3 regions of the Glaciimonas sp. PCH181 genome follow, and region 3 is predicted to be linked to each of the others. Evidence: predicted binding sites of a transcription regulator. Region 3 holds the regulator's gene; each other region holds the start of a gene.
What was found. Region 3 encodes sigma-54, which starts transcription at its own class of promoters, with help from an activator protein. Its sites were predicted from a motif close to TGGCANGNAANCTGCTTT; they were not measured.

Region 1 (2,277 bases), on a different contig from region 3:
GTTGTTCCTGGGATGCCTGTGCGCCGATCATGGTGCTCATTTCCAGCGGATTGCCTTGTTTAATGGCTTTTACGCGTTTCAATGCACGTTCCATAAAGCGGTCGTAGATCGACTCTTGAATCAGTGCCCGTGATGGACAAGTGCAGACTTCACCCTGATTCAGCGCAAACATGGCAAAGCCTTCCAGGCATTTGTCAAAGAACGCATCGTCTTGATCCATCACATCGGCAAAGAAAATGTTCGGCGATTTTCCGCCTAGTTCCAGTGTTACCGGAATGATGTTTTGCGAGGCGTATTGCATGATCAGGCGACCAGTCGTGGTTTCGCCGGTAAATGCAATCTTGGCAATGCGCTTGCTGGATGCCAAGGGCTTGCCAGCTTCCAGACCGAAGCCCTGGACGATATTAAGTACGCCTGGTGGCAACAAATCGTGCACCAGTTCAATCCAGACCATGATCGAGGCTGGGGTTTGTTCAGCAGGTTTCAGCACGATGCAGTTACCTGCAGCCAATGCCGGTGCCATTTTCCAGACTGCCATCAGAATCGGGAAATTCCACGGAATGATCTGACCGACTACGCCCAAAGGCTCATGGAAGTGATAAGCGTAAGTTTCAGCATCAATTGTTGCTACGGAACCTTCCTGTGCCCGGATGCAACCGGCAAAATAGCGGAAATGATCAATTGCCAGTGGAATGTCGGCCAGTGTGGTTTCGCGCAGCGGTTTGCCGTTGTCGATGGTTTCAGCGATGGCCAGCAGTTCCAGATTGGCTTCCATCCGGTCAGCGATTTTGAGCAAGATGTTGGCGCGGTCGGTTGGCGAAGTGCGGCCCCATGCGCGTTTCGCGGCATGCGCGGCATCCAATGCCAGATCGACATCTTCTGCGGTGGAACGGGCTACTTCGCAGAAAGTTTTACCGAGGACCGGGCTGACATTCTCAAAATACTCACCCTTTACCGGCGGTACAAATTTGCCACCGATGAAATTGTCGTAACGCTGTTTGAAGGGGTTTTTAATGCCTAATTTGCTGATATCTGCGAGATTCATGTCGTCCTCCGAAAGGGATTTTGATTGATTAATTACCAAGTTGGCTTTGAGCCAGGTGCAACAGGCACGAACAGGTAATTGCAAGGTGCGTGCCAATCATCGGGTGTAACCTGATTAAGACCAGAGAGCACCGCCGAAAGTGCCTGAAAAATGTATCGGAGCCGCATGGGGATTGGGTGTAATGCATGTAAGCGTTGTTGCCATGGATGCATTGGGACGCTGTAGATCGGCGTATTTGAAACACCTGTCAAAACTTGTATGTTGAGTTTTGGAACACTGTTAGAGAAAGAGTGTTCCGTATTTGCGCTGGCACTAAAATTGATTCGATAGCGCAACATCGCCGTTGGTGACTTCCGTGTTAAAAAATTTCTAAAAAGTCTTCGCTAAAATCACAAAATGCAACTTAGTTGCACTATAATTCTGCGAGCTGCAACTATGTTGCATTGCGTTTTTCGTTTCAGTCGATCTTGATGAGCCTGAAGCGGGATGATCCTGTTTTCAACCCTGCGTTGTGAATGTAAAAAGATGCCGATCCACTCTTCTCCCCTTAACAAAAGACGCAGCAGCATGCTGGCGCGCTCGGCGTGGTTTCGCCTGATGCTGGTGCTGCCCGTCTGCGCCTTATTCTGGCTTGGTGTCTGGTGGGCATTAGCAGGGGCGACAGGATGAAGCCCGCACTGGCAGCCACCGCCGTGAGCGCGGTCACATTACATAACCTGACGGTAGCGTATCGTCAGCATCCGGCGTTGCATCATATTAGCGGCAGTTTTGAATCCGGTTCACTGACCGCGATCATCGGGCCGAACGGTGCCGGTAAAAGTACTCTGCTAAAAAGCTTGCTTGGGTTGGTACGTATCGATGGCGGCCATGTCGATATCAGCGTGCCGCGTAAGCGGATTGCGTATTTGCCGCAGCAAGCTGAGATTGATCGCGGCTTTCCGATTTCGGTATTGGATTGTGTGTTGCTGGGGTACTGGCAGCGTGCAGGGTTGTTTGGCGGTATTACGCAGGCAATGGCAGTCAAGGCCGATGCGGCGCTGCACGCGGTTGGTCTGGAAGGCTTCGCTGATCGCTCGATTGGCAGTTTGTCTGCGGGGCAGTTTCAGCGCGTATTGTTTGCCCGGATTTTGTTGCAGGATGCAGAATTGATTTTGTTGGATGAGCCATTTAATGCGGTCGACGCAAAAACGACCGAAGATTTGCTGGTGATTGTGCAATCGTGGCACGCGCAA
Region 2 (2,277 bases), on a different contig from region 3:
CGCGAGGACGAATCACACAACGAACAACAACGCGCCCCGCATTGGACCATAGCTGATCTGGCATTTTCGACTATCGACATTGAAAAAACCCGATCCGATGAAAATCTATTTTATCTGGCAGCATGTGCATCGTTCGTTGAAAGCGGCTCAGATTTATACACGCAAAATCTGATTGCCTATTACGGGGATGACCCGGAAATTGCCGATTGGCTCACACACCACTGGGAAGTGGAAGAGTTGCAACACGGCAATGCATTACAAGCCTATATCGCGCACGTATGGCCAGAGTTCAACTGGACGCTGGCCTATAACGACTTTCTGGAGGAGTATTCCAAGTATTGCAAGGTTGAGCTCCTGGAGCCAAGTAAAGCGCTCGAAATGGTCGCCCGCTGCGTTGTCGAAACCGGCACCGCGACTTTCTATCAGGCGCTAGCCCGCAGCACCGACGAACCCGTCATGCGCGACCTTGCCAGCCGCATCGCCAATGACGAAGTCAATCATTACAAACACTTCTTCCGCTATTTCCGTCGTCTACGCCAAAAAGAAGGTCTCAGCCGTCGCCATATTTTCGGCGCACTGAGTCGTCGCACGCTGGAAATGAAAACCGAAGACACCGCCTGCGCTTTACGCCACGTCCTCAAATTTCGCTCCCCCGAACTAGCAGACGATCCGGTGCGAATAAAAGAAATCAGCACGATGATGAACGCCACCGTGCGCACCAATTTACGCGCCGATATGACGATCAAAATGATGATGCGCCCACTCGATTTACCGCCAGTGATTCAGACCATCGTGGCTTATCCGGTGACACAAATAATGAACCGCGTATTTTTACGCTGAAACTAACTGATTAATAGACGCCGCCCAGCGTCTATTTTGTATTCCGTCACCACCTCTCACCAATTCGGCTACCCTCCGCATAATCCCGCCCCAGAATATGCGCGTTTGCACTAGACCAGTGCAAACGCGCGTCTAAAGATGCCCGGACGCACTGAAAACAAGCGCCAGCAACTCACCAACTTCCCAAAAGCATCAAGTAGCAATAAAACAAGCCAAAATCCCTCGGTAAAGCGTGATTAAACGCCCCAAAATCGACTGGCACGCATCCTGCTAAAGCCTAGCTGTGGTTAATCAAAATAGTCGTAGAAATCTCACGCGGTCTTTATTCATGCATACCATTCAGGGGGATTCACACATGTCACGTCGCACCGTTTTGAAAGCTACCGCGCTAGGCGCATTTGCACTTGCCGCCGCAGCCTGGCTCCCAGCAGCCTTTGCCGCCGACACCATCAAGGTCGGGATTCTGCACTCGCTATCCGGCACCATGGCCATCTCTGAAACATCATTAAAAGACGTCGCTTTGATGACCATTGCAGAAATCAATGCACATGGCGGCGTTCTGGGTAAACAACTCGAGCCAGTCGTCGTTGACCCAGCCTCCAACTGGCCGTTGTTCGCCGAAAAAGCACGTCAATTAATCTCGCAAGACAAGGTTGCCGTTGTATTCGGTTGCTGGACTTCGGTCTCGCGTAAATCAGTTTTGCCAGTATTCAAAGAAACCAACAGCCTGCTGTTCTATCCAGTGCAATACGAAGGTGAAGAACTGGAAAAAAATGTCTTCTACACCGGCGCAGCACCAAATCAGCAAGCGATTCCGGCAGTTGAGTATCTGATATCAAAAGAAGGCGGCAGCGCCAAACGTTTTGTGTTGCTGGGAACCGACTACGTTTATCCACGCACAACCAACAAAATCCTGCGCGCCTTCTTGCATAGCAAGGGCGTAAAAGATAGCGATATCGACGAAGTTTACACACCGTTTGGTCATTCCGACTATCAAACCATCGTTGCCAATATCAAGAAGTTTTCAGCAGGCGGCAAAACGGCTGTGATCTCGACCATCAATGGCGATTCAAACGTCCCGTTCTACAAAGAATTGGGCAACGCCGGACTGAAAGCGACTGACGTTCCAGTCGTCGCCTTCTCTGTCGGCGAAGAAGAGCTGCGCGGCGTTGATGCAAAACCGTTGGTTGGTCATCTGGCAGCTTGGAACTACTTTGAATCGGTCAAAAATCCGACTAACACAGCCTTCATCAAAAAGTGGAAAGCCTACGCAGTTGCTAACAAATTACCAAACGCCAACACAGTCGTAACCAACGATCCGATGGAAGCGACGTATGTCGGCATCTACATGTGGAAGCAAGCAGTAGAAAAAGCTAAGTCGACCGATACCGACAAAGTCATTGCTGCGATGGCAGGTCAAAAATTCAAAGCGCCTTC
Region 3 (2,277 bases):
TGGTTGGATTACTGGGCCCCAACGGTGCCGGTAAAACGACCTCGTTTTATATGATTGTGGGCTTGGTGCCGTCGGATGGCGGCGCAATTGATCTGGATGGCGTGGATATCTCGCGCTTGCCTATTCATCAACGTGCCGTGCTCGGTCTGTCCTATTTACCGCAAGAAGCATCGGTATTTCGCAAACTTACGGTAGAAGACAATATCCGGGCTGTGCTCGAGCTTCAGCGTCCAGACGGCGTGCCGCTCACCAAACAACAAATCTCGGACAAGCTGGAATCACTGCTGCAAGAATTGCAAATCGATAAACTGCGCGAAAACCAGGCTTTGTCGTTATCTGGTGGTGAGCGCCGTCGCGTAGAAATCGCCCGCGCTTTAGCCACCAATCCCCGTTTCGTATTGCTCGATGAGCCATTCGCAGGGATAGATCCGATTGCCGTAATCGAAATTCAGCGCATCGTGCGATTCTTGAAAGAGCGTGGGATCGGCGTCCTGATTACCGACCATAACGTGCGGGAAACGCTCGGCATTTGTGACCGGGCGTACATCATCAACCAGGGTAGCGTGCTGGCCAGCGGCAGTCCAGACGACATCATCGCCAACGAATCGGTGCGACGCGTTTATCTGGGTGAACATTTCCGCATGTAACTGAATACAGGAATACTGAGGAATCCCCAGCACACATGAAACAATCCCTCCAACTCCGCACCTCGCAACATCTGGCGCTGACACCACAGTTGCAGCAATCTATACGATTGTTGCAATTGTCTACGCTGGAACTGCATCAGGAACTGGAACACATCCTCTCGGACAATCCGTTGCTGGAACGGCTTGACGACCCTCTTGATAACTCTGTCAGGTTGTTAGCGGACGGCGCAATCAACTCGACGGCTTCGACGATGGATGCACCAACCGGCGATAGTGAAGTCAGCAGTTCACCAACAGAGCCGGAAGGCGGCGGTGAAACTCAAGAGGCTGGCGACAATAGCCAGGACAGCGCTAACAATGACAGCGAATGGAGTTTCGACGACGTTGCGCGCACTTCCAAAGCCCCGGACGACGAAGATGCCAGGCCGCAGTTGGAAGCTTATGAAACGACCTTGCGCGAACATTTGCTGAAGCAAATGCGTGAAACTGTGGATCAGCATCGCGACCGCGCATTGATCGAATTAATCATCGATGCGCTGGACGAGAATGGTTATCTGGAAGAGCCGCTGGAAGATATTCATGCCCGTCTTCCAGAGGAATTAGACATCGAAGTCGAAGAGCTATCAATGGCTCTGAAGATGGTGCAGAGCTTTGACCCGACTGGTGTGGGTGCTCGCAATGCTGCCGAATGTCTATCTCTGCAAATTAAAGCATTTCCGAAAGTAGCTTTCGTCACACGTCGTCTGGCATTAATTATTGTGCAAGATTATCTGGCCTTATTTGCACAACGCGATTTTAATAAAATCAAAAAAGCGCTCGATTGCGACGACGAAGATTTACGTGAAGCACAAGTAGTTATCAAGCAATGCAATCCTCATCCAGGCGCTACTTTTGCGGGCAGCGCCTCGGATTATGTGGTGCCGGACGTGATTGTCAGACGTACAAAAAATGGTTGGCAAGTCATGCTTAATAATGACGTTATGCCAAGACTGCGTGTAAACGCCCTCTATGCCAATATTCTGAAGCAAGGTAAAAGCGAAGGATCGCTGGGATCGCAGTTGCAAGAGGCGAAGTGGTTGATCAAAAATATGCGTCAACGCTTCGATACCATCCTGCGCGTGGCGCAAGCAATTGTAGAACGTCAACGGAATTTCTTCTCACACGGCGCGGTCGCGATGCGGCCGCTTGTGTTGCGCGAAATAGCTGATACACTAGGATTACACGAAAGTACTATCTCTCGTGTGACCACTCAGAAATACATGCTCACCCCTCACGGGATGTTCGAATTAAAGTATTTCTTCGGTAGCCATGTTGCTACAGAGGCAGGTGGAGAGGCTTCCTCTACAGCGATACGGGCGTTAATCAAACAACTGATAGGAGCGGAAGATTCTAAAAGTCCTTTCTCTGACAGCAAGATTGCCGATATGCTCGCGGAACAAGGTATGGTAGTTGCACGTCGTACGGTCGCAAAATATCGCGAAGCATTAAGAATTCCGCCAGTCAATTTGCGTAAATCTCTTTAGCTGTTTGTATGTATGCACAACCGTCGCTGTGTCCTGACTGACCGATTCATAATGAATTGATCATCCCAAGTCCGAACCGCCAACGACATACTTCATAGGAGCGCTGT

Region 1: a site for sigma-54 is predicted at 1,123-1,140, ahead of adh (aldehyde dehydrogenase). Genes of this name have one in related genera too.
Region 2: a site for sigma-54 is predicted at 1,097-1,114, ahead of urtA (urea ABC transporter substrate-binding protein). Genes of this name have one in related genera too.

What each region holds. Positions count from the first base shown of each region.
Region 1 is NZ_PYFP01000001.1:2,369,093-2,371,369, reverse strand. It holds gene adh (aldehyde dehydrogenase) at 1-1,045, opposite strand, end outside; gene C7W93_RS24820 (hypothetical protein) at 1,571-1,714, shown strand; gene C7W93_RS10835 (metal ABC transporter ATP-binding protein) at 1,711-2,277, shown strand, end outside.
Region 2 is NZ_PYFP01000001.1:1,324,978-1,327,254, forward strand. It holds gene C7W93_RS05965 (ferritin-like domain-containing protein) at 1-840, shown strand, start outside; gene urtA (urea ABC transporter substrate-binding protein) at 1,196-2,277, shown strand, end outside.
Region 3 is NZ_PYFP01000002.1:832,004-834,280, forward strand. It holds gene lptB (LPS export ABC transporter ATP-binding protein) at 1-647, shown strand, start outside; gene C7W93_RS16880 (RNA polymerase factor sigma-54) at 683-2,170, shown strand.